Regions from separate parts of the Pseudomonas sp. CAM1A genome, predicted to be linked through region 1. Evidence: predicted binding sites of a transcription regulator. Region 1 holds the regulator's gene; each other region holds the start of a gene.
The links. The regulator sigma-54, encoded in region 1, starts transcription at its own class of promoters, with help from an activator protein. The targets are predictions, from matches to a motif close to ANTGGCATNNANNTTGCTNT.

Region 2: glnA (type I glutamate--ammonia ligase) is a predicted target of sigma-54. The motif match lies at 6,379-6,398, and genes of this name have one in related genera.
Region 3: flgB (flagellar basal body rod protein FlgB) is a predicted target of sigma-54. The motif match lies at 2,478-2,497, and genes of this name have one in related genera.
Region 4: nirB (nitrite reductase large subunit NirB) is a predicted target of sigma-54. The motif match lies at 2,004-2,023, and genes of this name have one in related genera.

The regions. Positions count from the first base shown of each region.
Region 1 covers NZ_JBFNXP010000003.1:408,782-416,749, forward strand. The annotation lists gene rapZ (RNase adapter RapZ) at 1-451, opposite strand, end outside; gene ptsN (PTS IIA-like nitrogen regulatory protein PtsN) at 454-918, opposite strand; gene hpf (ribosome hibernation-promoting factor, HPF/YfiA family) at 931-1,239, opposite strand; gene ABZO33_RS10330 (RNA polymerase factor sigma-54) at 1,318-2,814, opposite strand; gene lptB (LPS export ABC transporter ATP-binding protein) at 2,989-3,714, opposite strand; gene lptA (lipopolysaccharide transport periplasmic protein LptA) at 3,715-4,239, opposite strand; gene lptC (LPS export ABC transporter periplasmic protein LptC) at 4,226-4,798, opposite strand; gene ABZO33_RS10350 (KdsC family phosphatase) at 4,807-5,331, opposite strand; gene ABZO33_RS10355 (KpsF/GutQ family sugar-phosphate isomerase) at 5,332-6,306, opposite strand; gene ABZO33_RS10360 (ATP-binding cassette domain-containing protein) at 6,552-7,361, shown strand; gene mlaE (lipid asymmetry maintenance ABC transporter permease subunit MlaE) at 7,361-7,968, shown strand, end outside.
Region 2 covers NZ_JBFNXP010000001.1:166,165-174,132, forward strand. The annotation lists gene ABZO33_RS00730 (glycogen/starch/alpha-glucan phosphorylase) at 1-1,155, opposite strand, end outside; gene ABZO33_RS00735 (YkgJ family cysteine cluster protein) at 1,341-1,745, shown strand; gene ABZO33_RS00740 (hypothetical protein) at 1,923-2,522, opposite strand; gene typA (translational GTPase TypA) at 2,686-4,506, opposite strand; gene thiI (tRNA uracil 4-sulfurtransferase ThiI) at 4,634-6,088, opposite strand; gene glnA (type I glutamate--ammonia ligase) at 6,497-7,903, shown strand.
Region 3 covers NZ_JBFNXP010000005.1:4,759-12,726, forward strand. The annotation lists gene flgE (flagellar hook protein FlgE) at 1-830, opposite strand, end outside; gene ABZO33_RS14255 (flagellar hook assembly protein FlgD) at 861-1,565, opposite strand; gene flgC (flagellar basal body rod protein FlgC) at 1,581-2,024, opposite strand; gene flgB (flagellar basal body rod protein FlgB) at 2,027-2,434, opposite strand; gene ABZO33_RS14270 (autotransporter outer membrane beta-barrel domain-containing protein) at 2,762-5,368, shown strand; gene cheR (protein-glutamate O-methyltransferase CheR) at 5,438-6,265, opposite strand; gene ABZO33_RS14280 (chemotaxis protein CheV) at 6,317-7,246, opposite strand; gene flgA (flagellar basal body P-ring formation chaperone FlgA) at 7,311-7,968, shown strand, end outside.
Region 4 covers NZ_JBFNXP010000003.1:560,981-568,948, reverse strand. The annotation lists gene ABZO33_RS11035 (molybdopterin-dependent oxidoreductase) at 1-1,879, shown strand, start outside; gene nirB (nitrite reductase large subunit NirB) at 2,152-4,704, shown strand; gene nirD (nitrite reductase small subunit NirD) at 4,704-5,066, shown strand; gene pcaQ (pca operon transcription factor PcaQ) at 5,125-6,057, shown strand; gene ABZO33_RS11015 (DUF1266 domain-containing protein) at 6,121-6,813, shown strand; gene ABZO33_RS11010 (molecular chaperone DnaJ) at 6,810-7,968, shown strand, end outside.

The DNA.
Region 1 (7,968 bases):
CACGCAACTGGTACAGGTTCAGGTTGGTGGTGTCGATCTTCAGGTCGGCAAGGTCGGCAATCGGCCCCAGCAGCTCGCTCTCCACCCGAATTGCCTCAGCCAGCGAACGGCTGTCGTTGGTCAGCGGGTGGCGGCGGCGGGTTTCCGAGAAACGCTTGAGCAGCGTGTCTTCGTCGGCATCCAGATACAGCACGTCACACTGGATATGCCGGGAACGTGCCTCCTCCAGCAGCTGCGGGAAGCGCGAAAGATGGCTGGGCAGGTTGCGTGCATCGATCGAGACCGCAACCTTGGGCTGCAGCAGCTCCGTATTGATCAAGGCGTTTTCGGCCAGCTGCGGCAACAGCCCGGCGGGCAGGTTGTCGATGCAGTAGTAGCCGTTGTCTTCCAGCACGTCGAGGGCGGTGCTCTTACCGGAGCCGGAGCGACCGCTGACGATGATCAGGCGCATGTTCAGTGCTCGTTCTGTACGTCCAGGACGACCTGGTAGAGGGTCTCGCTGCTGTCGGCGGCACGCAGGCGATCGCGGACCTCCTTGCGATCGAGCATGCTGGCGATCTGGCGCAGCAGTTCAAGGTGGGCGTCGGTGGCGGCTTCCGGGACCAGCAGGACAAACAGCAGGTCGACCGGGGCGCCATCGATGGCATCGTAATCGATGGGGGCGTCCAAGTGTAGCAGGGCGCTGACAGGCGCGCTGCAACCTGCCAGGCGGCAGTGGGGAATGGCGATGCCATTGCCAAAACCGGTGGAGCCCAGTTTTTCGCGAGCCCACAGGCTGTCGAAGACGTCTTGCATCTCCAGCTCGGGTACTTGCTCGGCGATCAGGTTGGCGACCTTTTCCAGGGCGCGCTTCTTACTGCCGCCCGGCACGTTCACGAGGGAACGGCCGGGGGTCAGGATGGTTTCAAGTCGGATCATGGATGAGGGGGATCAGCGGGCGGCTGCGCCTTGCAGCAGGCTTTGCTGTTTTTCCTTGTGTTTTTTCAGTTGGCGGTCGAGCTTGTCGGCCAGGGCATCGATGGCTGCATACATGTCTTGGTGTTCGGCGTTGGCAACCACCTCACCGCCGGGAATCTGGAGCGTGGCTTCGATCTTCTGCTGAAGCTTCTCGACTTTCATGATCACCGTCACGTTGGTGATCTTGTCGAAATGACCCTCCACCCGGGCGAGCTTCTCGAGCACGTAATCGCGCAGTGGTTGGGTGACTTCTACATGCTGTCCACTGATGTTGACTTGCATACAGCTTCTCCTTTGTTGCCCGTGCATAAAGAGGCAGGTGTTGCACCTGCCACTGAAACGCTGTGGCACATCCGGGGGCTACATCAGCCGCTTGCGCTCGCTCGAAGGGGCGATCCCCAATGACTCGCGATACTTGGCGACGGTGCGACGGGCTACCTGGATGCCTTGTGCCTCCAGTAAACCAGCGATCTTGCTGTCACTCAATGGCTTTTTCTGATTTTCCGCAGCCACCAGTTTCTTGATGATCGCGCGGATTGCCGTGGACGAGCATTCGCCGCCTTCGGCGGTGCTCACGTGGCTCGAGAAAAAGTATTTCAGTTCGTAGATGCCGCGCGGGGTGTGCATGTATTTCTGCGTGGTCACCCGGGAAATGGTCGATTCGTGCATGCCCACCGCCTCGGCGATGTCATGCAGGACCAGCGGCTTCATGGCCTCGTCGCCATGGTCGAGGAAGCCACGCTGGTGTTCGACGATCTGCGTCGCTACCTTCATCAGCGTTTCGTTGCGGCTCTGCAGGCTCTTGATGAACCAGCGCGCTTCCTGCAACTGGTTGCGCATGAAGGTGTTGTCGGCGCTGGTGTCGGCACGACGGACGAAACCGGCGTACTGCGGATTGACGCGCAGCTTCGGCACTGCCTCCTGGTTGAGCTCGACCAGCCAGCGCTCGCTGTCCTTGCGCACGATGACGTCGGGCACGACGTACTCGGGTTCACTGGATTCGATCTGCGAGCCTGGGCGCGGGTTGAGGCTCTGCACCAGTTCGATGATCTGGCGCAGCTCGTCTTCCTTGAGCTTCATGCGGCGCATCAGCTGGCTGTAGTCGCGGCTGCCGAGCAGGTCGATGAAGTCGGTGACCAGGCGCTGCGCCTCGTTCATCCAGGGTGTCGAGGCCGGCAGCTGGCGCAGTTGCAGCAGGAGGCATTCGCCGAGGGTGCGGGCGCCGATGCCGGCCGGCTCGAACTGCTGGATGCGGTGCAGAACCGCCTCGACCTCGTCCAGCTCGATATCCAGCTCTGGGTCGAAGCCTGCGCAGATTTCTTCGAGGGTGTCTTCCAGGTAGCCCTGGGCGTTGATGCTGTCGATCAGGGTGACGGCGATCAGGCGGTCGGTGTCGGACATCGGTGCCAGGTTGAGCTGCCACAGCAGGTGGCCTTGCAGGCTCTCGCCCACCGATGTGCGAGTGGTGAAGTCCCATTCGTCGTCATCGTTGCTCGGCAGGCTGCTGGCGCTGGTCTGGTAGATGTCTTCCCAGGCGGTGTCGACCGGCAATTCGTTGGGGATCCGCTCGGCCCACTCGCCGTCCTCGAGGTTTTCCGTGGTGCTGCTGGAGGTTTCCTGGAAACTGTTGTCCTGGGCTTCGGCGACCGGCTTGTTCTCGGCGTTGTCCGCCATGGGGTCGCTGTTGTCGAAGTCCTCGCCGTCTTCCTGACGTTCGAGCATCGGGTTGGACTCCAGCGCTTCCTGGATTTCCTGCTGGAGGTCCAGGGTGGAGAGCTGAAGCAGGCGGATGGCCTGTTGCAACTGAGGTGTCATCGTCAGTTGCTGGCCCATTTTTAGGACGAGCGATGGTTTCATGGCTGGGGCTTAATACCTTGTTGCCGGCGCGCATGCGCCATCCACTACACGTAGGGCGCTTGGGCGCCGACTTTAAGCAAGTTATATGCCTGAAATTGTAGCGTTTGCCTAGAGCACTGTAACAACTTAAGCCCCGATCAGGCGCATTCGCCAGTGCTCCGGGCAGGCCTGCGGTCAGAGTCGGAACTCGTGCCCCAGGTAAACTTCCTTGACCAACTGGTTGGCCAGGATGGTCTCGGCATCGCCTTCGGCGATCAGTTGGCCATCGTTGACGATGTAGGCTGTCTCGCAGATGTCCAGGGTCTCGCGAACGTTGTGGTCGGTGATCAGTACGCCGATGCCCTTGTTCTTGAGGTGGTGGATGATCTGCTTGATGTCGCCGACGGAAATCGGGTCGACACCGGCGAACGGCTCGTCCAGCAGGATGAACTTGGGTGCGGTGGCCAGGGCGCGGGCGATCTCGACCCGGCGACGTTCGCCACCGGACAGGCTCATGCCCAGGTTGTCGCGGATGTGGCTGATGTGGAATTCCTGCAGCAGGCTTTCCAGTTCCTTGCGCCGGCCTTCGCGGTCGAGGTCCTTGCGGGTCTCGAGGATGGCCATGATGTTGTCGGCCACCGACAGCTTGCGGAAGATCGAGGCTTCCTGCGGCAGGTAGCCGATACCGGCCTGGGCACGCCCGTGCATCGGCTGGTGGCTGACGTCGAGGCTATCGATCAGTACACGACCCTGGTCGGCCTGGACCAGGCCGACGATCATGTAGAAACAAGTGGTCTTGCCGGCGCCGTTGGGGCCGAGCAGGCCGACGATCTGGCCGCTGTCGATGGACAGGCTGACGTCGCGCACGACTTGCCTGCCCTTGTAGCTCTTGGCCAGGTGCTGGGCTTTGAGGGTTGCCATTTACTCGGCCTTTTTCTTCGGTTGAATGACCATGTCGATACGCTGACGCGGTGCAGTCACGTTGCCACCGCGCCCGGCGGTAGCCACCTGGGTCTTGGTGTTGTAGACGATCTTCTCGCCTTCGGTGGTGTTGCCTTCGTTCTCGACCTTGGCGCGGTCGGTGAGGATCACCACGTCTTTCTGCGCCTGGTACTGGATGGTCACGGCCCAGCCTTTCATCTTGTCGGGCTTGGCGGCGCTCTGCTGCTGCTCGAAGTAGGCCAGGTTGCCCACCGAGGTGACCACGTCGATATCGCCGTTGGCGGCGCGGGTCATGGTCACGGTGTTGCCTTTGATCATCATCGAGCCCTGAGTGATGATCACATCGCCTGTGTAGGTGGCGACGCCTTGCTTGTCGTCCAGGTGGGCGTTGTCCGCCTGGATGCGGATCGGCTGGTCACGGTCGTTCGGCAGGGCGAAGGCGCTCGCGCTTCCCAGTGCTACGCCCAGGCTGAGCAGAAGGGGGATGGTTTTAACGAGCCTCATACTGTCCTCTTACGTTAGAGAGCAGGTCCATCCTGCCTTCTTTCAAATACGCTTTCATTCCTTTGCCCGTAGTCGTGCCACCGGCGCCGTCGATTCTAACGGCTTGCTCGGTCTGCGCATATTGCTTCTGCGGGAACACGGTCATGCGTGTGCTGGTGATGATGGTTTCGCGTTGCTTTTCGTCGGTGCGCGCCACGCGCACCTCGTCGATCAGCTCCACCTCGGTGCCGTCCGGGTTGACCTCGGCGCGCTTGCTCTGCACATGCCAGGGGTACTCGGTGCCCCGGTACATGTGCAGGTCGGGCGTGGTCACCAGGGTGACCTCGCTGGCCTTGAGGTGCTCGACCTTGGCGGCGGTCATTTCGTACTGCAGCTTGCCGTCGGGCAGGAACTGCAGGCTGTGGGCATTGATCGCGTAGTAATCGATGGCGCTTTGGTCGACCTGGGCCTGGGGCTGCTCGAGGAAGCTTTCCGGGCTGATGTTCCAATAGCCTACCGCAACCAGCACGGCGGCGATCCCGCCTAGCAGCGCGACATTTCTGATCTTCTTGCTGAGCATGGGCAGCCTTACAGGTAATGGGCGTTGGCAGCGTCCAGGGTACCCTGGGCCTGCATGATCAGTTCACAGAACTCGCGGGCGGCGCCTTCGCCGCCGCGGGCCTGGGTAACGCCGTGGGCGTGCTGGCGAACGAAGGCCGCGGCATTGTGCACCGCCATGCCCAGGCCGACGCGGCGGATCACCGGCAGGTCGGGCAGATCGTCGCCGAGGTAGGCGACCTGCTCATAGCTTAGATTGAGTTCGGCGAGCAGGCCGTCCAGCACCACCAGTTTGTCCTCGCGGCCCTGGAACAGGTGCGGGATGCCGAGGTTCTTCGCCCGGCGTTCGACCACCGGGGTCTTGCGCCCGCTGATGATCGCGGTGGTCACGCCCGAGGCCATGAGCATCTTGATGCCGTGGCCGTCGAGGGTGTTGAAGGTCTTGAACTCGCTGCCGTCCTCGAGGAAGTACAGGCGGCCATCGGTGAGCACGCCGTCAACGTCGAACACCGCCAGCTTGATGGCCTTGGCGCGTTGGATCAGGTCCTGGTTCATTTACATCACTCCGGCGCGCAGCAGGTCGTGCATGTTCAGGGCGCCGGTCGGGCGGTCGTCCTGGTCGACAACCACCAGCGCGCTGATCTTGTGGTCTTCCATGATTTTCAGTGCCTCGGCGGCGAGCATCTCGGCGCGGGCGGTCTTGCCGTGCACGGTCATGACTTCGTCGATGAGCGTCTTGTGCACGTCGATGTTGCGGTCCAGGCTGCGGCGCAGGTCACCGTCGGTGAAGACTCCGGCCAGCTTGCCGTCGTTACCCAACACCACGGTCATGCCCAAGCCTTTGCGAGACATTTCAAGCAGCGCGTCCTTGAGCAGGGTGCCGCTCTTTACCACGGGCAGCTCTTCGCCGGCATGCATGACGTTCTCGACTTTCAGCAGCAGGCGACGGCCCAGCGCGCCGCCCGGGTGGGAGAAGGCGAAATCTTCGGCGGTGAAGCCGCGAGCCTCCAACAGGGCAATGGCCAGGGCGTCGCCCAGTGCCAGCGCCGCGGTGGTGGAGGAGGTCGGTGCCAGGTTGAGCGGGCAGGCTTCCTGGGCGACGCTGGCGTCGAGGTTGACCTCGGCGGCCTGGGCCAGGGGCGAGTCGGGCTTGCCGGTGAGGCTGATCATCTGGATGCCCAGGCGCTTGATCAAAGGCAGCAGGGTGACGATCTCGGCGGTGCTGCCGGAGTTGGACAGGGCAAGAATGACATCGTCACGGGTGATCATGCCCATGTCGCCATGGCTGGCCTCGGCCGGGTGCACGAAGAACGCCGGGGTGCCGGTGCTGGCCAGGGTGGCGGCGATCTTGTTGCCGATGTGCCCCGACTTGCCCATGCCGACCACTACGACCCGTCCCTTGCTGGCCAGGATCAGTTCGCAGGCCTTGACGAAGTCCCCGTCGATGCGGGCCAGCAGTGCCTCCACGGCCTCGAGTTCGAGGCGCAGGGTGCGCTGGGCGGATTGGATCAGCTCGCTGGATTGGGTCATGTCGAAACGCAATGCCTGATGAAAAGGCGGCGATTATAGCCGCAATGTGTGAAAGGCTCATCCTTCGAATGTCATATGAATGCCGCGCCTGCCTGTCTGTGCCCTGAACGAGTGGGGTGACGGCCTTGGGGCGGGCCTATCAGCGGTGCTATAGTTCGCCGCTATTCGGCCCGCCGGGGACCTGTGTGCCTTCAAGATGAAGGCAGGCGTCCACTATGACGAGGCTGCACTAGCAAGGAGTCTAGATGAGTGTGGATAGCGCCTACGCGGTCGAGTTGAAGGGCGTCACCTTCAAGCGCGGTTCGCGCAGCATTTTCAGCAACGTGGACATACGCATTCCCCGCGGCAAGGTCACCGGCATCATGGGGCCTTCGGGGTGCGGTAAGACCACCTTGCTGCGCCTGATGGGCGCACAGTTGCGCCCGGCTGGCGGCGAAGTCTGGGTCAATGGGCAGAACCTGCCCGCGCTGTCGCGGGGCGACCTGTTCGATGCGCGCAAGCAGATGGGCGTGCTGTTCCAGAGCGGCGCGCTGTTCACCGACCTGGATGTGTTCGAGAACGTGGCCTTCCCGCTGCGGGTGCATACGCAGCTGTCGGACGAGATGATCCGCGACATCGTGCTGATGAAGCTGCAGGCCGTGGGCCTGCGCGGCGCCATCGACCTGATGCCCGACGAGTTGTCCGGCGGCATGAAGCGCCGCGTGGCACTGGCCCGGGCGATCGCCCTCGACCCGCAGATCCTCATGTACGACGAACCGTTCGTCGGCCAGGACCCGATCGCCATGGGCGTGCTGGTGCGTCTGATCCGCCTGCTCAACGATGCCCTGGGCATCACCAGCATCGTGGTGTCCCATGACCTTGCGGAAACCGCGAGCATTGCCGACTACATCTATGTGGTCGGTGATGGCCAGGTGCTGGGGCAGGGCACGCCGGACGAACTGATGGGCTCGGACAACCCGCGCATCCGCCAGTTCATGAAAGGCGACCCGGATGGCCCGGTACCTTTCCACTTCCCTGCGCCTGACTACCGCGCCGATCTGCTGGGGACGCGATGATGCGCAGAAAATCCTTACTCGAACGTATCCGTCTGTTCGGCCGTTCGGCCATCGATGTACTGGCCGTACTGGGACGCTCGTGCCTGTTTCTCGGCAATTCGCTGGGCGGGCGCAGTGGTATCGGCGGCGGTTTCCAGCTGCTGGTCAAGCAACTGTATTCGGTGGGCGTGCTGTCGCTGGCGATCATCGTCGTGTCCGGCGTGTTCATCGGCATGGTGCTGGCCCTGCAGGGCTACAGCATCCTTAACAAATACGGCTCGGAACAGGCGGTGGGGCAGATGGTCGCCCTGACCTTGCTGCGCGAGCTGGGGCCGGTGGTCACCGCGTTGCTGTTCGCTGGCCGCGCGGGTTCCGCGCTGACCGCCGAAATTGGCAACATGAAATCCACCGAGCAGCTGTCGAGCCTGGAAATGATCGGTGTCGACCCGCTCAAGTACATCGTGGCGCCACGCCTGTGGGCCGGCTTCATTTCGCTGCCGCTGCTGGCGCTGATCTTCAGCGTGGTGGGCATCTGGGGCGGCTCGTGGGTCGCCGTGGACTGGCTGGGCGTCTACGAAGGCTCGTTCTGGGGCAACATGCAGAACAGTGTCTCGTTCAGCGACGACGT
Region 2 (7,968 bases), on a different contig from region 1:
CATGCGCTCCATCAATGCCACCGGCCAGGTTTCCAGGGCTTCGGGCAACAAGGTGTGGTTGGTGTAGGCCAGGGTGCCGACGGTCAGCGCCCAGGCTTTGTCCCAGGGGATTTCGTGCTGGTCGACCAGCAGGCGCATCAGCTCGGCCACGGCAATCGACGGGTGGGTGTCATTGAGCTGGATGGCCGCGGCGTCCGGCAGGTTGAGCAGGTCCTTGTGCATGTTCAGGTGGCGCCGCAGCAGGTCCTGCAGCGAGGCCGAAACGAAGAAGTACTCCTGGCGCAGGCGCAACTCCTGCCCCGCCTCGGTACTGTCGGCCGGGTACAGCACCCGCGAGATGCTTTCGGCGCGGGCCACCTCGGCCACCGCGCCCAGGTGGTCGCCGGCGTTGAAGCGCTCCAGGTGCAGCTCCTCCAGCGCCCGGGCACGCCACAGGCGCAGGGTATTGACGCTGGAGCCGCGCCAGCCGACCACCGGCGTGTCGTAGGCCACCGCCCGCACCGTCTCGCCCGGCCACCAGACCTGACGCTGTTGGCCATTGCCTTCCTGCACGGTCTCGACGCTGCCACCGAAACTGATCGGGTAGATCACCTCCGCCCGCTCGAACTCCCAAGGGTTGCCGAAATCCAGCCAGTTCTCGGTCTGTTCCTGCTGCCAGCCATCGACTACCGCCTGGCGGAACAACCCATGCTCGTAGCGAATGCCATAGCCATGGGCAGCAATACCCAGGGTCGACATGCTCTCCATGAAGCACGCCGCCAGGCGCCCGAGGCCACCGTTGCCCAGCGCCGCGTCGGGCTCGAGCAGGCGGATGCGCTCCAGGTCGACGTCCAGCCCTTCGAGGGCCTCGCGGGCGATCTCCAGGTAACCGAGGTTGCTCAGGCTGTCGTACAGCAGGCGGCCGATGAGAAACTCGAGGGAGAGGTAATACACCCGCTTCTGGCTACGGCGGTAAGCCTGGCGGGTGTGATCCATCCAGTGGTCGACCATATGGTCGCGGGCAGCCAGGGCAATAGCCTCGAACCAGTCGTGGTCGAAGGCGTGTTCCGGGTCTTTGCCAACGGCGTAGGTCAGCTTGGCCAGCACGGCGGCGCGGAACGCGGCCACCTCGTCGGGATGAGCTTTGGCCTCACGGGCCTTGTTTTCCTGGGACATGCGGCATCCTCGGGCAAGTAGGCAAAAGCGCAGGGAGAGTGTTCAGCCTAGACGCTCTGACACACAGCGACAGCGAGCGTTCGCGGTTTTCATCAACCGCCAGGAGAATCGGGCAAAAGGTTGTTCACAAATTGAACAACTCCGGTATGATCGCGCGCCCCAAGACCGTGATTCACCCCATAACCATGAAAACGACCCTGATCGCCGCCGCCGAAGTCGACCGCCTGGAGACCTGGCAGCGCTATGCCAGCCACATGTGCGGTGGCTGCCACTCGACCTGCTGCACCCTGCCGGTGGAGGTGAAGATCAAGGATCTGATCCGCATTGGCGTGGTGGATGAATTCGAGAAAGACGAGCCGCCGAAGAACGTGGCCAAACGCCTGCAGAAGGAAGGCATCATCGAGCGCTTCAACCAGAAGTCGGGGATCTTCACCCTGACCCGGATGAGCAACGATGACTGCATGTACCTGGATCGCAAGAGCCGCCTGTGCACCATCTACGACAAGCGCCCGGACACTTGCCGCAACCACCCCAAGGTCGGGCCGCGGCCGGGGTATTGCGCTTACAAGCCCAAGGTGGTCGGGCGTTGACGCTCTGCGATCAACCCCATAGAATCTGAGCTGTCTTGATACGTACGGAGCTTTCCTTCTGGAAGGTGTCATGACGCCGCCACCTGGTTCCGGCCGTGCCGGTTGAAGGGATCAATCCCTAAGGGCATCCGCGATACGACCCCCTTCATTGGGGGTTTCGTATTTCTGGGGGGCCGCTCAGTGGCGTATGGGCCTGCGAACGGGCTCGTTCCTCAGCTTTTTGAGCATCAGCAACCAGCCTTTGATCTTTTCATGTCGCTTGAAGCGGCTTTGACTGCGCGCTGCATGGCCAACATCCCGCACATAGGCACTCTCGACATAAATCCTGAGGCTTCTGGCTGCCTCACGACGCATATTGAAATACACCTCATAATGGCTGCCTTCCGGGAAGCCGAACTGATTGCCCTCCAACGTCAGCCAATTACTGTGCCCGGTAAACAGACATTGGCGGTCGGCCAGGCCGCACATGATGGCGGGCAGCTGCAACGACAGCCCATGCCGCGTCGGGCAGAACGCTCGGTAGATCCCTCGATGATCTATTACCAAACTGTCCAGACCGATGCTGTCGAAATCCAGCGCGAGCCCTTGTCCGGCACCGCGGCTCACGCAATGGCTTGAATACTCAAGGCGCAGCATCACCGTAATGGAGGGTTGCACGCCCGAACCCGGCAGTTGCACTTCATGAGAATGCGCACGCAGGTGCTGCAAGCACCATGGTTCGCCCGCTACCTCGATTGTTCCCGCCGCCAGATGCTCCCGCCATCCCTTGCCTTTCATACACACCTCAGCCACACCGAAGCGTCAGGCTAATGCTCGGGCAAAGCCCTGCCAAACCTGGTTCGTGAGCAAGTGCTTCAAGTGCAACATGCGGCAAAAGACACACAAACAAAAACGCCCCCGGTCTTTCGACCGGGGGCGTTTTCATTCAGCCTGAGCTAACTCAGTTCTTGGCTTTCTTGGCAGCGCGGGTACGCTCGCCTTCGTCCAGGATCTTCTTGCGCAGACGGATCGACTTCGGCGTGACTTCGCACAGCTCGTCGTCCTGGATGAATTCCAGGGCCTGTTCCAGGGTGTGGCGAACCGGCGGTACCAGGGCGATGACTTCGTCCTTGCCCGAAGCACGCATGTTGTCGAGCTTCTTGCCTTTGGTCGGGTTCACGCCCAGGTCGTTGTCACGGCTGTTCAGGCCGATGATCTGACCGTTGTAGATCTCCTGGCCGTGCTCGACGAACAGCTTGCCGCGCGCCTGCAGGGTTTCCAGCGAGTAGGTCAGTGCCTTGCCGGTCTCGACCGAAACCAGTACACCGTTGAGGCGGCCGGACATCTGGCCCGACTTCATGGTGTCGTAGCGATCGAAGATCGAGGTCAGGATGCCTGCACCGTTGGTCAGGGTCAGGAACTGGTTACGGAAACCGATCAGACCGCGAGCAGGGATGTTGTACTCCAGGCGCACACGGCCCTTGCCATCCGGGACCATGTTGGTCAGGTCGCCTTTACGCAGACCCATCTCCTCCATGACCTTGCCCTGGGCTTCTTCAGGGATGTCGATGGTGACGTTCTCGAACGGCTCCTGCTTGACGCCGTCGACTTCGCGGATGATCACTTCAGGACGGCCTACGGCCATCTCGAAGCCTTCACGGCGCATGGTTTCGATCAGTACCGACAGGTGCAGCTCACCACGGCCCGATACCTTGAACTTGTCAGGGGAATCGGTTTCCTGGACACGCAGGGCCACGTTGTACAGCAGCTCCTTGTCCAGACGGTCCTTGATGTTACGGCTGGTGACGAACTTGCCTTCCTTGCCGCAGAACGGCGAGTCGTTGACCTGGAAGGTCATCGAAACGGTCGGCTCGTCGACGGTCAGCGGCTTCATCGCTTCTACCGCATCCGGGGCGCACAGGGTGTCGGAGATGAACAGCTCGTCGAAACCGCTGATGCAGACGATGTCGCCAGCCTGGGCTTCTTCGACGTCGACGCGGTGCAGGCCGTGGTGGCCCATCAGCTTCAGAATACGGCCGTTACGCTTCTTGCCGTCGACATCGATGGCAACAACCGGGGTGTTCGGCTTGATGCGGCCACGGGCGATACGGCCAACACCGATAACGCCGAGGAAGCTGTTGTAGTCCAGTGCCGAGATCTGCATCTGGAACGAGCCTTCACGATCAACGTCCGGCGCCGGTACGTTGTCGACGATCGACTGGTACAGGGCGGTCATGTCTTCGCCCATGGCGGTGTGGTCGAGACCTGCGATGCCGTTCAGGGCCGAGGCGTAGACGACTTTGAAGTCCAGCTGTTCGTCGGTGGCGCCGAGGTTGTCGAACAGGTCGAAGATCTGGTCCAGAACCCAGTCAGGACGCGCGCCCGGACGGTCGACCTTGTTGATCACGACGATTGGCTTCAGGCCAGCTTCGAAAGCCTTCTTGGTCACGAAGCGGGTTTGCGGCATCGGGCCGTCCTGGGCGTCGACCAGCAGCAGCACGGAGTCGACCATCGACATTACACGCTCAACCTCGCCACCGAAGTCGGCGTGGCCGGGGGTGTCGACGATGTTGATGTGGTAGCCGTTCCAGTTGATGGCGGTGTTTTTCGCCAGAATGGTAATGCCGCGCTCTTTTTCCTGGTCGTTGGAGTCCATGACGCGCTCGTCGTTGAGCTCGTTACGCTCCAGGGTGCCGGACTGGCGCAGGAGTTTGTCGACCAGGGTGGTTTTACCATGGTCAACGTGGGCGATGATGGCGATGTTACGCAGATTTTCGATCACAACTGTATCTCGATCAGAGGATTCGGTTGCCGCCAGTGTAGGCGGCCAATATGTACGGTTTACGGCTCAGCGGGCCCGATGGTCGGGAGGGCGATGGCGGATGCTGCCGCCATACAGCCCTGGCGTCTTATGTCGGACGATAAACACGCACATTGGCATGTCCCTCACTGAGCAGGTGGTGTGCGTGCAGACGGCTCATCACACCCTTGTCGCAATACAGCAAGTACTGGCGCGTGGGGTCCAGGTGCTTGAACTTGCTGTTGATGGCGTAGAACGGCATGGCCTGGACTTCGATGCCTTCGAGCACCAGAGGTTCGTCTTCCTGGGCGTCGGGGTGACGAATGTCGATGACGATCTGGCCTGGCAGCGCCTCGGCCACTTCCTCGACTTCGACGTCCTTGCCCAGCTCATCGATCACATGGTCGATGGAGATGAACTTGGCGCGCTCCAGGGCGCGCTCCAGCACGGCCATGTCGAACTGCTTTTCTTCGTGCTCCATGCGGTGACGCTTGGCATGGGTAGTCGGGTTCACCGAGATCACGCCGCAATACTCGGGCATGTGCTTGGCGAAGTCGGCTGTGCCGATTTCGCTGGCCTGGTCGATGATATCCTGCTTGTGACTGGCCAGCAGCGGGCGCAGCACCAGCTTGTCGGTGGCCGAGTCGATGATCGACAGGTTCGGCAGGGTCTGGCTCGACACCTGGGAGATCGCCTCGCCGGTGACCAGCGCGTCGATCTGCAGACGGTCGGCCATGTGCGCGGCGCCGCGCAGCATCATGCGCTTGAGGGTGACGCCCATGTAGCTGTTGTCGACCTTGTTGAGGATCTCGCCGACCACTTCCTCGAACGGCACGCTGATGAACAGCACGCGCTGGCTGCTGCCGTACTTCTTCCACAGGTAATGGGCCACTTCCATCACGCCCAGCTCGTGGGCACGGCCACCGAGATTGAAGAAGCAGAAATGGGTCATCAGCCCGCGGCGCATCATCTGGTACGCCGCCACGGTGGAGTCGAAGCCGCCGGACATCAGTACCAGCGTCTGCTCCAGGGCGCCCAGCGGGTAGCCGCCGATGCCGTTGTGCTGGTTGTGGATCACGTACAGGCGCTGGTCGCGGATCTCCATGCGCACCACGACTTCTGGCGTCTTCAGGTCGATGCCGGCTGCACCGCACTGCTGGCGCAGTTGGCTGCCGACGTAGCGGTCGACGTCCATCGAGGTGAAGTCGTGGTGACCGCCGCGCTTGCAGCGCACCGAGAAGCGCTTGCCGGCCAGCAGATGGCCGAAGTGGTGCTTGCACTTGGCGACGATGTCGTCGAAATCGCCCAGTGCATACTCCTCGACCTGCAAGAAGTGGGTGATACCCGGCGTGCAGGTGAGGCGCTCGATCATTTCGCGCTGGATCTTTTCGTCCTCGACGCGGGTGACCACCTCAAGATTATCCCAGACACCATCAACCGCGAGCTCGGGATCAAGGTCCTTGAGCACGTTGCGGATGTTCTTGGCGAGCTGGCGGATGAAGCGCTTGCGCACCGGCCGGCTCTTGATGGTGATTTCTGGGAAGACTTTGACGATAAGTTTCATTGGTTTAACAGCGCGCCCAGGGCCTACCGAAAATGAGGGGCGCGAATTATAGCGGAAATTGCTCAGCTTTTGACCAACTTTTGTACAGAGGTTGGATTTATCGCGCACGCACCCGTGGGAGCGGCGGTGCGCCGATGCGACTTGCCCCGCGATGAAGCTTCGATTCAGTCGAGCACCATAATGGTGCAGCACTCCTGAAAAGCGCATCTTATGGGTGCACTCTTTATCAGCGCCACCTTGGCAAACGCCCGCCAACGCCCTCTTTTATCCCACCCTCGCCATTTTCGGGCACTGGCATGCAATTTGCTCCCTTGTGAGGCAGGTAAGCTTGGCCGACTATCCGCGCCCAGCGACACCCTTATTTCCAGGGCAGCGGCCAACTGCGCCCTAGACCATCCGGAGGACAACATGTCGAAGTCGGTTCAACTCATCAAAGATCATGACGTCAAGTGGATTGATCTGCGTTTCACGGACACCAAGGGCATTCAGCATCACGTGACCATGCCGGCGCGCGATGGCCTGGACGAAGACTTCTTCGAAGTCGGCAAGATGTTCGACGGCTCCTCCATCGCTGGCTGGAAAGGCATCGAAGCCTCCGACATGATCCTGATGCCGGTCGACGAAACCGCCGTGCTGGACCCGTTCACCGAAGAACCGACCCTGATCATCACCTGCGACATCGTCGACCCGTCGAGCATGCAGGGCTACGATCGTGACCCGCGCGGCATCGCCAAGCGCGCCGAAGAGTACCTGAAGAGCACCGGCATCGGTGACACCGTATTCGCCGGCCCCGAGCCTGAGTTCTTCATCTTCGACGAAGTGAAGTTCCACTCGGACATCTCCGGTTCGATGTTCAAGATCTTCTCCGAGCAAGGCTCGTGGATGACCGGCGCTGACGTGGAAGGCGGCAACAAAGGCCACCGTCCGGGCGTGAAAGGCGGCTACTTCCCGGTTCCGCCGTTCGACCACGACCACGAAATCCGCACCGCCATGTGCAACGCCCTGGAAGAAATGGGTCAGACCGTCGAAGTTCACCACCACGAAGTGGCGACTGCCGGCCAGAACGAAATCGGCGTCAAGTTCAACACCCTGGTGAAGAAAGCTGACGAAGTACAGGCCCTGAAATACGTCGTGCACAACGTTGCCGACGCCTACGGCCGTACCGCCACCTTCATGCCCAAGCCCCTGTATGGCGACAACGGTTCGGGCATGCACGTGCACATGTCGATCTGGAAAGACGGCAAGAACACCTTCTCCGGCGAAGGCTATGCCGGCCTGTCCGATACCGCCCTGTACTTCATCGGCGGCATCATCAAGCACGGCAAGGCCCTGAACGGCTTCACCAACCCGTCGACCAACTCCTACAAGCGTCTGGTCCCAGGTTTCGAAGCCCCGGTAATGCTCGCCTACTCGGCGCGCAACCGTTCCGCCTCGATCCGTATTCCTTACGTCGGCAGCCCGAAAGCCCGCCGTATCGAAGCACGCTTCCCGGACCCGTCGGCCAACCCGTACCTGGCCTTCGCCGCCCTGCTGATGGCAGGCCTGGACGGCATCCAGAACAAGATCCACCCAGGCGATGCCGCCGACAAGAACCTGTACGACCTGCCGCCTGAAGAGGCCAAGGAAATCCCGCAAGTCTGCGGCAGCCTGAAGGAAGCCCTGGAAGAGCTGGACAAGGGCCGTGCGTTCCTGACCAAGGGCGGCGTGTTCTCCGACGACTTCATCGATGCCTTCATCGAGCTGAAGAGCGAAGAAGAGATCAAGGTCCGCACCTTCGTGCACCCGCTGGAATACGAGCTGTACTACAGCTGCTGATATGATCGGCGCCCCGCGTCGATGACATCAGGACGGCCTCCCTCGGGAGGCCGTTTCTTTTTCAT
Region 3 (7,968 bases), on a different contig from region 1:
CCCGCCGGCACGCCAGGCACCGGAGGCGTGCTCCCATCGTTCTGGGCCGCCATGGACTTCACCGAACCATCGGGGTTGAACGACATGGTGGCGGTCAGCGGCTGGGTGCTGGACGGATCGAGCGGGTTACGGCCCTGGACCAGGGTGTACATGGTCCATTCGTTCTTACCTGTCTTGCGGTAGAACTGCTCCATGACGTGCTCGTTACCCTGGCTGTCATAGACCTTGGTAGGGAACGATTTGGTGTAGGTGCTCTGATCGGTCGGGTTGAACGGCTTGTTCGGGATCATCGTGCCGGAACCATCATCGATTTCCAGCGGAATGTCTGGGGCCGAGGAGTTCAGGTTGATGCCCTGCTCGATCAGCGTGGTGGCCTTTGGCGCCAGCGCCGAGGTGTCGATGCGCAGGTCGGTCAGCACGCCTTTGACGATCTTGCCATTGGCATCGGTGCTATAGCCCTGAAGGTTCAGGCCGTCCGAGGTCACCACGTAGCCGTCTTTGTTGGTCTGGAATGCACCGGCACGGGTATAGGTCATCGAGCCGTTATCAGACAGCACGAAGTAGCCCTGCCCCTGGATACCCATGTCCAGCACGTTGCCGGTGTTGTTGACATCACCCTGGCCGAACTGCTGGGAAACCGCAGCCAGGCGCACGCCGTTGCCGATCTGGTTCTTGCCCACGCCCAGGCGGTTGGAGCCTGCGTAAACGTCGGCGAACTCGGCACGCGACGACTTGAAGCCGACGGTGTTGACGTTGGCAATGTTGTTGCCGGTGACGTCCAGCTGCTTGTTGGCTGCGTAAAGACCGCTAAGGCCGATATTGAAAGACATGCATTCACTCCTTATGCCGATCTAGCGGCCTTAGATTCCAATCGATTGTACTTTCGAGACGCCGATCTTCTGGCCGCCTGCCAAGGTGAGCATCATCTCGCTACCGCCCTGGAAGCTGACGCTGGTGATCTTCGCCGGCAGCAGGGTGTACATGGTCTGCGCCTTGCCATCGACCGTCGTGGTGGCGGTGAAGGTGTACTGGCCAGGATCGACCTTCTCACCCTTCTCGTTGGTGCCGTCCCAGATGAAGTCGGCGGTGCCTTTGGCCTGTTCGCCCAGGCTGATGGTCTTGACCACCTTGCCGTCCTTGTCCTTGATCTCGACCTTGCCGTCGGTGATGTTCTGCGGCACGACCACTTGACCTGTGAAGCTGGCGGTGGTGTCGACCATCGCCTTGTCGGTGTCCAGGATCACCGAGCGCCCCACCAGCGTGGTGGCCTGCAAGGCCTGACTCGACGCTATACCACCGATGATATTGTTGACCGAGCTGTTCAGGGTCTGGATACCTTCCAGGCTGCTGAACTGCGCCAGCTGCGCAATGAACTCGCCGTTATCCTGCGGATCCAGCGGGTTCTGGTGCTGCATCTGGGTAACCAGCAGTTTTAGGAACGCATCCTTGCCCAGCGCGTTCTTGTCGACGGGCTCAGTAGCGGGCTTCTTGGTGCCGGTGCTGACCCCGGACGCGTTGAGTACGTCGTTCAGGTTCACGCCATTGTTGGTGTTGGTCACTGCCATGGTCCGGATTCCTTATCACTGACCCAGGGTCAGTACTTTCTGCATCATGGTCTTGGCGGTGTTCATCAGTTCGGCGTTGGTCTGGAACGCGCGGCTGGCAGAGATCATGTCAGCCATTTCCTCGACCACGTTGACGTTTGGGTAGTAGACATAGCCATCCTTGTTCGCCGCCGGGTGGCTTGGCTCGTAGCGGGCTTCGAGATTGCTCTGATCCTCGATGATGCCCTTGACCTCGACACCCTGCCCGGCCTGGCCCTGGTCTTCGAACAGCGATTGGCCGGCGCCGGCCTGGGCCTGCTGGAAGGTGGTGGCGAATACCGGGTGGCGCGCACGGTAGGTCTGGTCGATGCTCGACGACACGGTCTCGGCGTTGGCAATGTTCGAGGCGACGGTGTTCAGGCGCGTGTTCTGCGCGCTCATGCCGCTCCCGGCAATATTGAAGACACTGGCAAGGGACATGGTCACTCTCCACGCAGGGCCGATACCAGCCCTTTGAATTTACTGTTGAGCAGGGTGAAGCTGGCCTGGAAGCCCACGGCGTTTTCCGCGTAGTTCGATTGCTCCAGGTGCGCGTCCACGGTGTTCTGGTCGATCGACGGCTGCATCGGCGTGCGGTACTTGAGGGTATCGTCCATCATCGCCAGGCCTTCGGCCTCGATATGACGGCTGTCGGTACGTTCCAGGGCGATACGGCCCTTCTGCTGCTTGTCGGACTCGGCAGCGAGCACGGACGAGAAGTCCATGTCACGCGCCTTGTAGTTGGGCGTGTCGGCGTTGGCGATGTTGTTGGCCAGCACTTCGGCACGCTGGGCGCGAAAGCCCAGTGCCTTTTCGTGAATGCCAAGCGCCTTGTCGAAGCTGATGCTCATGTCGGGGACCTTTGACGGTGACCAGAGTTCGTTTGCCATAGCATTAGCAAGCCCTGTGCCAACCATCTTGAACCCCATGAGTACAGGGGTTTTGCCTGTTTCATGCCGCACCCCATGCCAGAAAAGCGGCAATGTGCTTCCGCCTTGAGCTACCCAGGCGGCAATCGGCAGGCGGCAAAAGCGGCAAACCAAAAAATTGACGTCAAGCAAACATGTCAATTGGCCACCAATCGGGTAGCATCCGCGTCCCGCGCATCACCACACGCACGTACGGTTTCGCCCGCATGGATGCGCGCTGCTTTCATTACGATTTCAAAGGAAGAAGCCGTGCCACCGCTAAACCTGCGCAAGACCCTCCTGGCCCTCCTGATCGGCGCCAGCCCCGCTCCCGCAATGGCCCTGCCCCAGACCATCGCCCTCACCGATGCCGGCTACAAGGGCGATCATCAATCCTATGCCGACGACCTCGAGTTCACCGGAAGCTTCACCGGTCTGCGACAGGATGCGATCGCACTGGCGAACAGTCAGGTAATGGGCAACCTGACCCTCGGTAGCGCCATCAACGACAACACCACGATTGCCGTGGACATGGTCCATCGCAGCGACGGCATTCGCATTACCGATACCGACCTCAGCGGCTTCCTGACCAACCGCGGCAACGTGATCACCACCAGCCTGGACGGCGCCGCCTTGCGCCTGAGCGCCAGCACCGTCGACGACGACCTGACCAACGAAGGCCTGCTCAAGGCCGGCACCAGCTTCTCGTACAACAATGGCGGCCCCACCTACGGCATCGACCTGGCCAGCTCCGGCAGCTCTATCAGCCGCATCCACGGCAACCTGGTCAACGCCGCAGGTGCCCGCATCATCGCCATCGGCCGTAACTCTCGCGCCATCAACCTGGCGGGCGCGAACCTGGAAGAACGAGTGGTCAACCGTGGCGAGATCAGCGCTACAGGCCCCGGCGCCATCGCCATCCACGCCACGACAGACGCCAGCAACCGGCCGGCGGTACTGGCCGGCATCGACAACCAGGGGCAGATCTTCGCCGGCGACCAAGGCGCGCAAGGCATCGTGCTGGATGGCGCAAGTGTCTTCGACAGCCTGGGGCGCCATATCGACAATAGTGGCAGGATCGTAGCGGCCGACACTGCCATCCGCATTGGCAACACCACCCTTGACGGCCCTGGCGTGCCGCCCTGGCAGAAGGCCAACGGCGACCTGAACATCTTCAACAGCGGCGAGATCTGGAGCAACGTCGCCATCGATGCCACCGGCAGCAACCGCCCTGTCGAGTTGATCATGGGCAAAGGCAGCATGATCCAAGGCGACCTCCTTGGCCTGGCCAACATCGAAGTCGAAGGTGACAGCGTCTACGGGGCTGCCTATGCCGGGCGCGGCAGCAACAGCATCCGCCTGGCGAACAACGGCTGGCTCGACGTCGGCGACAGCAGCGAGCCGCCAACCACGTTCAGCCTGCAGAGCCTCCACGCCACCCTCGACGGCAACCTGCGGGTAGCCGACAACTCGGCGCTGGGCATGTGGCTGGCCGCCAGCACCGACACGTCCACCGCTGTGCTCAAGGTCAGCGGTATCGCCGAATTCGGCCAGAACGCGCGGATCCTGCTGGAACCCGAGGACACCGACTTCCAGGCCGGCGGCAGCCGCTACCTGTTGCTCGAGGCCGGCCAAGTGCAGGTACTCGATGCCGGCGGCCTTCAGGTCGACCCGAACGGCAAGCCCAAGGTGGCCAGCACCTCGGCCATGCTCGACGTACTGACCAGCACCCTCGAAGACAACAAGGTCTACGCCGTCGTCAGCACCAAGCCCAGCGAGACACTCGACCAGATCGTCGCCGCCCAGGGCGGTAACGGCAACGCACAACAGGCATTGGGCAGCCTCTCCCAGGCAGGCCTGCTGGCACGCCTGGGCAATCAGGACCCGTTGTTCCTCGCCGCCGCCCGCGCCGACGAGGCGCAACTGGCCAAGCTCGCCGAACAGCTGGCACCCGAGGTCAGCGATGGCGCCCGGCAGGCTGCCATCACCAGCCAACGCCTGATAGGCAACGCCATTGACGGCCGCGCCCACAGCTTGCGCGCCCACACCTCCAACGCATCACCCCGCACGTCCAGGGTATGGATGCAGACGCTGTACAGCGACGCCAGCCAGCAACAACGCGACGGTATTGCCGGGTACAACGCCTACAGCCGTGGCGTGGCGGTCGGCGCCGATGGACAGGTGAACGACAAGTTCACCCTCGGTGCGGCCTACAGCTTCATCGATACCGACGTCAACGGCAGGCGCGGCAACAAGACCCAGGTGCAAAGCCATGCGTTTTCGCTGTATGGCAGCTACGTGCTGGACAACTACTTCGTCGATGCCAGCCTCACCTATGGCGTCAACGACAACGAAGGCAGCCGCGAGATCGCCGGCACCCGCGCCAAGTCGGACTACGACAGCAACCTGCTGGGGCTGAACCTGATCGGCGGCTACGGCTGGCAGGTCAATCCACGCCTGCTGGTCGAACCCCGCCTCGCCGCGCGCTACAGCCGCGTCGATATCGACAGCTATCGCGAGAAAGGCTCGTCCGCCGCGCTCAAGGTCAAGGACCAGCGCTACGAAGCCATCGAGCTGGGCGCAGGTATTCGCCTGGCTGGTAACCTGCCGCTGGGCGCCGGCAGCCTGGAGCCGCAGTTGAAGCTGATGGCCTTCCACGACTTTGCCGCCGACCCGGTGCAGAACACTTCCGCTTTCGTACTCGGCAGCACAGCGTTCGTCACCCGTGGCGCCAGCATATCGCGCAACAGCTATGAGGCCGGCCTGGGTGCCGACTACAAGCTGGGCGCGGTAAGCGTAGGCGTGAGTTACGACTACGTTGCCAAGTCGGGCTTCGATGCCGATGTGGTTTCGGCGCAGGTGCGCTACGCGTTCTGATCGCAGACAGCGCTTTTCAGCACCAGCAAAAAGGCCGGTATCTCGCGATACCGGCCTTTTTGTTGAGCCTCATTTGGCCTGGTAGATGATCCCCGGGCTGCACTGGACCATCTGGTAGTGGTCCGGCAGCCCGTTGAGCGCCTCGGACGCACCGAGGAACAGGTATCCCCCAGGCTTGAGCGTGCCGTGAATACGCATGAGGATGTCCTTCTTGACCTGGGCCGAGAAGTAGATCAGCACGTTGCGGCAGAACACGATGTCGAACTTGCCCAGCGGCGCATAGCTGTCGAGCAGGTTGTAGGAACGGAACTCGACGCGACTGCGGATCGGCGGCTTGATCGCCCAGCGTCCCGGCCCCTTGGTGTCGAAGTAGCGCTGCAGGCGCTCCTGCGACAGGCCACGGGCAATGGCCAGGCTGTCGTACTCACCGGTCTTGCAGTTGTTGAGCATGGCGCCGGACAGGTCGGTGGCGACGATCTGCGCGCCCATCTTCAGCTGCCCCAGGTTGGTCCGCTCGAACTCGTCGATGGCCATCGACAGCGAGTACGGCTCCTGCCCTGATGAACAGGCTGCCGACCAGATGCGCAGGCGCTGGCCCGGGTTGTTCTTGATGAACTCCGGAATCACCTTGTTCTTGAGCACCTCGAACGGGTAGGTATCGCGGAACCACAGCGTTTCGTTGGTGGTCATGGCATCGACCACCTGCTCGCGCAAGCCACCGCGTGGCTGGGTCTGGATGCGCTGCACCAGCTCGCCCAACGACTTGATGCCCTGTTGCTCCATCAGCTTGTTGAGACGGCTGGAGACCAGGTACTGCTTATTCTCGCCCAGCAGGATGCCACAGGCTTTCTCCAGGAATACCCGGAACTGTTCGAAATCCAAATTACCCGTAGACAATGCTGCCGCCTCTTCTTAAATCGCTAGCGCCGGGGACGAACCCCGGCCGTTTCAATGACTCGCCTTGATCCGATCGACCACGCGCTGGGCGAGGTCATCCGGCCTGAACTTGGCCAGGAAGTCATCAGCACCGACCTTCTTGACCATCGCCTGGTTGAATACCCCGGACAACGAAGTATGCAGGCAGATGTGCAGCTTTTGCATGCGCGGATCGCTGCGGATCTCCGCTGTGAGGGTATAGCCGTCCATTTCCGGCATTTCAATATCCGAGATCATCATGAGGAACTCCTCCTCCGGACGCTTGCCCTCATCCACCAGCTTGCGCAGGTAATCCAGGGCCTGACGACCATCGTTGAGCGCCACCACCTCGACCCCCACGGTCTGCAGACATCGACTCACCTGCTTGCGCGCCACCGACGAGTCATCGACGGTCAACACCCGCAGCATCACCGCCTTGTCCTGTACCTCGGCATCGATCACACCTTCCGACACCGATTCGGAAGATGGCGCCACCTCGGCCAGCACCTTCTCTACATCGATGATCTCGACCATGCGGTTGTCGACACGCGTCACGGCAGTCAGGTAGTGATCACGCCCGGTACCCTTGGGTGGCGGATGGATCTCTTCCCAGTTCATGTTGACGATGCGCTCCACCGAGTGCACCAGGAAGCCCTGGGTCTTGGTGTTGTACTCGGTGATGATGACGAAACTCTTGCGCGTTTCTTCCTTCAGCCCTGGCAGACCGGTCGCCATCGACAGGTCGAGGATCGGGATCGTCGCCCCGCGTATGTTGGCCACGCCGCGCACCACCGGATGGGATTTGGGCAGCAGCGTCAGGTCGGGGCACTGCAGCACTTCCCGAACCTTGAAAACATTGATGCCGTAGAGCTGATCGCCATTGAGGCGAAACAACAGCAGCTCCAGGCGATTCTGCCCCACCAGCTGTGTACGCTGATTGACCGAATCCATCACTCCAGCCATGCCGGACTCCTTCAACGATTACCCTGTGCACCAAGTCGGCACGGGCTTTGCTTTTTTGAGCGTCATGCATACGAAAACGACAATTTTCCGACGACTGACGCGCCTGCTGACCGGCCCCCTGGCTGTGCTGTGCCTGGTAGCACCCGGCGCGCGTACGCTGGCGGACTCTTTTACCTTGCCTGAACAGCTTATCGGTGTCACTCAAGGCTTTCTTGAATTCACCGTGGAAGATTATCTGGCAACCACCCAGACCCAGGGCCGCTACGAGATCGAAGTCAACAAACTTGACCCGCGCCTGCGCATGCCGCTGTGCAGTCAACAGTTGGATGCCTCACTGGAAGGCTCGACCCCGCTGGGCCGGGTAACAGTGAGGGTGCGTTGCGACGGTGCCGCGCCCTGGACCGTATTCGTGCCCGCCCAGGTGCGCCTGCTGCGCGATGTCGTGGTGATGACCCGGCCACTGAAGCGCGAAAGCGTCATCGATGAAAGCGATGTGGCGCTGCGCGAGCGCGATGTCGGCACTCTGGGCCCCGGCTACCTGACCCTGCTGGAGCAGGCCGTTGGCATGAAACTGCTGCGCCCCACGGTACTTGACCAGGTTTTGACCCAACAGCACCTGGAACAGGCCGAGGTGGTGCGCAAAGGTGACCACGTTGTGATCATCGCCCGCAGTGGCAACCTGAGTGTACGCATGCCGGGCGAAGCCCTCGACAAGGGCGGGA
Region 4 (7,968 bases), 150 kb from region 1:
CCTGGAGCGGGTCGCCGGCGAGCGCATCGACACACTTGAACTGACGCTTCCCCCGGAGCCCATCGCCATGTCCACCGCCACCCTGTCCCGCCTGCTCGGCCTGGAGGCTTTGCCGGCGCCGGTTTTGGCCGAGGAAGAGCGCCATTACCTGCAAGGTTTCCTGCTCGGCCTGAGCCAGGCCAGCACCGATAACGTGCCTTGCCTGCCGCCCGCTGCGCCCCTGGCGCCGGAGCGACGCCTGTTCGTCGACGGCCTGCTGGCCGGCCTGTTCGCCCGGCCCGCGCCGGCACCGCAAGCAGCGCTGGAAAGCCCTCGCCACCATGTGCTGTGGGCCTCACAGACCGGCAATGGCGAGCACCTCGCCGAACGCTGCGCCCAACGCCTGCGCGACGCGGGGCTGGTAGTCGCGCTCAGTTGCATGGAGGCGGTCCGCCCATCCCAACTGCGAGGCGCCGCCAGCCTGCTGCTGATCGCCAGCACCTTCGGCGACGGCGATGCGCCGGACAGCGGCACCGCGTTCTGGCGGGCGCTGCAGGACGACGAAGGCGCCAGTTGCGCCACCCTGCCCTACGCCGTGCTGGCCCTGGGCGATTCAAGCTACGACCAGTTCTGCGGCTTCGGCCGCAAGCTCGATCAACGCCTGGCCGACCTGGGCGCCCGGCGCCTGCTGGCCAGGGTCGACTGCGAGCCGGATTGCGAAGCGGCCTTCGGCGCCTGGCTCGAGGCCCTGCTGCCCGAGCTTGGCAGTGCCCCGGCGGCCACCGCCGCAGCACCAGTCACCGTCCGTGGCAAACACCAGCCCTGGCCCGCCACCTTGCGGGAAAACCGCCTGCTCAGCGGCCCGGGTTCCACCAAGGAGACTCGCCAACTGGTCTTCGACCTGTCCGGCAACGGCCTGTGCTATCAACCTGGCGATGCCCTGGGCGTATGGCCACGCAATTGCCCGGACCTGGTCGACGAGCTGCTGGCGCTGATGCAGCTGGAAGGCCAAGCCGAGATCGAACTCAAGGGCCATGCCCCAATGTCCCTGCAAACCGCGCTGGAGCGGCACCTGGACATCACCCAGGTCAGCCGCCAGCAGCTCGAAACCTTCAGCCAGCACGCTCCCGACCTGCAACGCCTGCTGTTGCCGGCATGCAAGGACGAACTCAAGGAATGGCTGTGGGGCCGCCAGCTGGCCGATGTGCTGCGCGAACACCCACAGGCCTTGCCGCTGGGCACCTGGTTGTCGCTGCTCAAACCCTTGCAGCCGCGCCTGTACTCGATCAGCTCCAGCCCCCGGGCTCATCCCGGCCAGGTGCACCTGACCGTGTCCATCGTGCGCCATGGCGAGCGCAAGGGCGTTTGTTCGAGCTTCCTCGCGGACCGGGCAGCGGCGCTGGAGGTGGGGATATTTGCGCAGCCATCGAAGCATTTCCGCCTGCCCGAGGACGACGGGGTGCCCATCGTCATGATCGGCCCCGGTACCGGTATCGCCCCCTTCCGCGCCTTCCTTGAAGAGCGTGAGGTACGCGAGGCAAAGGGGCGCAACTGGCTGTTCTTCGGCGAACAGCATGCCGCCTGCGACTTCTATTACCGCGAACAATTGCAGGCCTGGGAGGCCAGCGGGCATGTGCGCCTGAGCACCGCGTTCTCCCGTGACCAGGCGGAAAAGGTCTATGTGCAGCACCGCCTGCTGGAGCACGGCGCCGAGCTGTGGCACTGGTTGCAGGACGGCGCGCATGTGTATGTCTGTGGCGATGCCCGGCATATGGCCCGGGATGTGGACGCGGCCTTGCGCCAGCTCGTGGCGGAGCACGGTGGCCTGGACGAGACCATGGCAGCGGCATTCGTCGAGAGGTTGGCGCAGGACAAGCGCTACCGGCGGGATGTGTATTGATGCACCACGGTGGTGAGGCTGCACCCTACTTGTGCGACCGCATCACCTGGCCAACTCATGCCCAAAGGTGTCGTGGCATGCTGCAACCCTCGTGGGAGCGGGCTTGCCCCGCGATGGCCGCGAGCCTGGCACATTCCCTGCTTCAACCGATGCACAACAGCCCCAACGACCAACGGCGGTCGACAGGGGCCTCACACTGATGAGTACAGGCAAAGGCGCCTGGAGCTTCGGCTCCAGGCGCCTTTTTCGTTTTCCGTGATCGAGGATCGGCTATGCAGGCAACAGCGAACGAAGCACAACGAGCGCGACTGGTCATCGTCGGCAACGGCATGGTCGGCCATCACTGCGTCGAGCAGTTGATCGAACGCGGCGCCACGGCACACTTCGAGCTGCACGTGTTCGCAGAGGAGCGCCAGCGCGCCTACGACCGGGTGCACCTCTCGGAATACTTCACCGGCAGTTGCGCCGAAACCCTGGCCCTGTGCGACCGCAACTACTATGCGAGCAACGGCGTGCAGCTGCACCTGGGCGAGGCGGTACTGAACATCGATCGCGAACGCCAGGAAGTCATCACCGCCGAAGGCCGCCTCGGCTACGACCAGTTGATCCTGGCCACCGGTTCCTATCCGTTCGTGCCGCCTATCGAAGGCTCCAGCGACAATGCGCGCCTGGTCTATCGCACCCTCGAAGACCTCGACGCGATCCGCGCCGCTGCCGGCAACGCCCGTCGTGGCGTGGTGGTCGGCGGCGGCCTGCTCGGCCTCGAAGCCGCCAACGCCCTCAAGTCGCTAGGCCTGCAAGCGCATGTGGTGGAGTTCGCGCCGCGGCTGATGCCGGTCCAGCTGGATGGCGAGGGCGGCGCGGCGCTCAAGGCGCGCATCGAGGCGCTGGGCGTGGGCGTGCACCTGGCCCGCGCCACCCAATCAATCAGCGCGGGCGAACACTACCGCTACCGCATGAACTTCGATGGCGGCGAACACCTGGAAACCGACCTGATCGTATTCTCCGCCGGCATTCGCCCGCAGGATATCCTGGGCCGCGCCTGCGGCCTGGAGATCGCCCCGCGCGGCGGCGTGGTGATCGACGGTCAATGCCGCTCCAGCGACCCACGCATCTTCGCCATTGGCGAATGCGCTTCGTGGAACGGCAGTGTGTTCGGCCTGGTCGCCCCGGGCTACGCCATGGCGCGTAATCTGGCGGCCCTGGTGATGGGCGAGTCAGCGAGCGAATTCAGCGGCGCCGACATGTCGACCAAGCTCAAGCTGCTGGGTGTGGACGTCGGCTCCATCGGCGATGCCCAGGGCGTCACGCCGGGCGCGCGCAGCTACCGCTTCATCGACGAAGCCACCGCCTCGTACCGGCGCCTGGTGGTCGATGCCAGCGGCAAGCGCGTGCTTGGCGCGGTGCTGGTGGGCGACAACAGCTACTACGACACCCTGCTGCAATACGCCCAGAACGGCATCAAGCTACCGGCCGACCCGGCCGCGCTGATTCTGCCCCAGGGCAGCGGCGCACCGACGCTGGGCGCCGATGCCTTGCCCGACAGCGCGACCATCTGCTCGTGCCACAACGTCAGCAAGGGCGCGGTATGCGCCGCCATCGACAGTGGCTGCAGCGACCTCGCCGCCGTCAAGTCCTGTACCAGGGCGGCCAGCGGTTGCGGCGGTTGCGCGGCGCTGCTCAAGCAAGTGTTCGAGCACGAACTGACTGCCCGCGGCGTGACCGTCGACAAGAGCCTGTGCGAACACTTCGCCTACACCCGCCAGGAGCTCTATGGGCTGGTGCGGGTGGAGGGCATCCGCACCTTCAGCGAGCTGCTCGAACGCCATGGCAAAGGCCACGTGGGTTGCGCCATCTGCAAGCCGGCGGTGGGCAACATCCTCGCCTCGTGCTGGAACCAGCCGATCATGGACCCGGCGCTGGTGCCGCTGCAGGACACCAACGACACCTTCATGGCCAATATGCAGAAGAATGGCACCTACTCGGTGGTGCCGCGCATTCCCGGCGGCGAGATCACCCCGGAAAAACTGATCGTGATCGGCCAGGTGGCAAAGAAGTACGACCTCTATACCAAGATCACCGGCGGCCAGCGCATCGACCTGTTCGGTGCCCAGTTGCACGAGCTGCCGCAGATCTGGGGCGAGCTGATCGCCGCCGGCTTCGAGACCGGGCATGCCTATGGCAAGTCGACGCGCACGGTGAAGTCCTGCGTCGGCAGCACCTGGTGCCGCTATGGCGTGCAGGACAGCGTGGCCATGGCGCTGCGCCTGGAGGACCGCTACAAGGGCCTGCGCGCGCCGCACAAGCTCAAGTTCGCGGTGTCTGGCTGCACCCGCGAATGCGCCGAGGCGCAAAGCAAGGACATCGGTGTGATCGCCACCGACAAGGGCTGGAACCTGTACGTGTGCGGCAACGGCGGCATGCGCCCGCGCCACGCCGAACTGTTCGCCACCGACCTGGACGACGAGACCCTGGTGCGCCTGATCGACCGCGTGCTGATGTTCTACATCCGCACCGCCGACAAACTGCAGCGCACCTCGGTGTGGCGCGAGGGCCTCGAAGGCGGGCTCGACTACCTCAAGCAGGTGGTGATCGACGACAGCCTGGGCCTGGCCCGCGAACTCGAGACGCAGATGCAGCAGGTGGTCGACCGTTACGAATGCGAATGGGCCAACGCCTTGGGCGATCCGGAAAAGCTCAAGCGCTTCCGTACCTTCGTCAATGACCAACGCGCCGATCCGGATGTGCACTTCGTGCGCGAACGTGGCCAACGCCGGCCGGCGGCGCCCCTGCAGCTGATTCCCACCCATGAGGAGGCAATGTGATGAACCTGTCCAACACGGCTGTAGCAACTGAAACCCGCTGGCAGGCGGTGTGCCGGGCCAGCGACCTGGTCGCCGACTCCGGCGTGGTGGTGTGGCATGAGGGCGAGCAGGTCGCGCTGTTCTACCTGCCGGGGCGGGATCGACAGGTCTACGCGCTGGAAAACCGCGATCCGCGCTCCGGCGCCAATATCATCGGACGCGGGCTGGTGGCCAGCCTGCAGGGCGAACTGGTAGTTGCGGCGCCACTCTACAAGCAGCATTTTTGCCTGCACGACGGGCGCTGCCTGGAGGACCCGACACAGGCTTTGCGAGTGTGGACCGCGCGCCTGAGCGGCGCCGAAGTCGAACTGGCCCGTAGCTGATGCTGGAACGGAGCAACCAGACGTTGCAGGTCTGGCCCGCACGGATACACTGCCGGGCATGAACCTCGATACCCGCATCAAGTTCCGGCACCTGCTGTGCTTCCTGGAGATTGCCCGACAAGGCAGCCTGGCCAGGGCCGCCGATGTGCTGGCGATCAGCCAGCCAGCGATCTCCAAGACGCTCAAGGAGCTGGAGGATCTGCTGGAAGCTCGCCTGTTCGAGCGCAGCCACCAGGGCGTCGCCCTGACCCCGGCCGGTACCCGTTTCATGCGCTATGCCGGCCCCAGCGTCCAAGCGCTGCGTGACGGGGTCGGCAGCGTCCGGGGCGAGGCGCGGGCGCCTTCCCAGGTACGCATCGGCGTGCTGTCGACAGTCGAAGGGCTGCTGATGCCCGAGGTGCTGTGCCGCCTGCACCAGCAGCACGAGGCATTGGTAATCAGCGTGGTGACCGGGGCCAGCGCCCAGCTGCTTGGGCAGTTGCACCTTGGCGAACTGGAACTGGTGATCGGTCGCATGACCGACAGCCCGCAGATCCAGGGATTGTCGTTCGAGCACCTGTACAGCGAGTCGATGACCCTGGTGGTGCGGCCTGGGCATCCGCTGCTGGCGGCCCAGCCCATTGACCACAGGCAGGTCGGTGCCTATCCATTGGTGCTGCCACCGCCCGGCACGACCATTCGCCAGCACGCTGACAGCTTGTTCGTGCAATGCGCCATCCCGCTGCCGGCACAACGCCTTGAAACCCTGTCGCTAGCCCTGAGCAGGCGCTACGTGCTGGGCAGCGAGGCGGTCTGGGTGGCCCCGCGCGACGCCGTGCTGATCGACCTGGGGCGGGGAGAACTGGCCGAACTCGACCTGGGCGTGCGCGAACCGGGCGGCTCGGTGGGGATCTGCCGCAATGCCGCCTTGGCACAGAGCCTGCCGGCGCAGTGGGTGTGCGAGGTACTCCGGGAGGTGGCCGAAGCTTACCGGCTTGGGACATACCCCTGACAACCCAGCCCGCGGATTCCTATACAATCCACGCCAGTTCCCAGCGCCCCCAGGACCCCTTTCATGGACGAAACCGCGCAGCACTGGCTGCATGCCCTCTCCGCCCCCATGGCCGCCCTCAACGGCGCCAGCTACACCGCCCCCGACTATTTCGAAGGGGAAGACCAGACCGATCTGGAACGCTGGTGGGGGATCAGCGACCGCGCCCAGTTGCTGGACATGCTGAACATGGCCGACAACGGCCACGCCACCGAAATGAGCGAAGCCTACTGGCAGTACCAGCGCTGCCTGCCCAGCCAGTGGCAGGCCCTGCTCGACACCCTGCCGCCACGCGAACGCATCCGCCACGAATACGCCGCCCGCACCTTCCCCGACTGTGGCCCGGGCGGCACCCGGGCCTGGGACCTGGGGCGCATGAGCTTCCTGCTGCGCGCCGGGGTCAAGAAAGGCCTGATCGATCGTGACGAAAGCCTCTACCTGCACTACCGCCTGGCGCTGCGCGCCCGCCACTACTACAACCGCTGGGACTGCTACCTGGCCGGCTACCTGTTCGGCAAGGCGCTGTGGAATGTCAGCGACAGCAGTGACGAGACCCTGGCCGCCGATCTCGAGCGCCAGGGCAGCGAGCACTGGAACCGCTGCATCTTGCTTAACCTGCGTCTCGGCGCCCATGAGTTGCTGGCCGGGCTGCCCTGGGACATGGACCTGCCGGAGCCGGCGCGCCCCGCCACCCTGGAAGAGGACTGCTGGTCATGAGTTGCTGGATTCGCCTGGGGATCGAACCGACCCAGGACCTGGACGCCATCCGCCTGGCCTACCGCGGCCGCCTGCCCGCGCACCACCCGGAAACCGACCCGGAAGGTTTCCAGGCCCTGCGTGCAGCCTACGAAGAAGCGCTGCGCCTGGCCCGCGAGGAGGAAACCCGCGAGGCCGAGCCAAGGAGCGCCGAGGACACTCCCCATCCGGCGCTGCAGCACTTCCATCGCCTGCTCGAGGAGCCGTCCCTGCGCTTCGACCCGCAAGCCTGGCAGGGCTACATCGCCGAGCTGGACGAACTGCCACTGGACGAACTGGACGACCTCGGCTGGCAGCTGCTGCACACCCTGCGCGACTGCGGGCCGCTGTCCCATCACTGCGCGGGCCTGCTGGCCCGGCGCCTGGGCTGGGCCGAGCAGTTGCTGCGCCGGGACAACCCCCACGAGCTGGAAGCCTTCCTCGACCGTCTCGCGCAGCCGGATCCCTTCGATACCGCCTGCATGCGCGACTGGCCAGCCCCGGCGCAGATGGAGAGCCTGTGGTATTTCCGCAGCCTCGAATATTGCTACCAGCACCGCCCATTGTTCGAGTACGAGCAGTTCGCCAGCGTGCATACCTGCCTGGCGATCCCGGACGATCCGGCGCTGATTCAGCGCCTGCTGGTGCAGTTCAGCCAGGCCGGCATCGCCAGCCGCACCTTCCATGGTCTCCTCCAGGCACAACAGGGGCAAACCCCGGACGATGCCGACCTGCTCTACCTGCTGGCCCGCCAGGCCGATGCCCTGGGGGCCGAGCAACAAGCCCTGGACTGCTGGTTGCGGCTGTACCGCCAACACCAGCATCCACAGGCCGAGCGCTGGCTGATCGACCTCTGTGCCCGCCATCAGCCCCAGCGCCTGCCCTTGCTGATCCAGGCCTTCGACCGCCTGCACACGCCAGCCGGCTGGCCTCAAGACCTTGGCGACCCGGCCCAGGCATGGGGTAGCCCGGGGCAGTCCCCACAGACCTTGGCGCGCTGGTCCGAAGCCTCGCGCCTGGGGCTGGACGGCATCGCCAGCACCTTCGTCGACTGGCAACTGGACGGCGACGACGAACTGCCGCTGCTGGCCTGGCTGCTGCAGGAGCAGCCGGAGCAAAATCTGCACCGCTTGTATT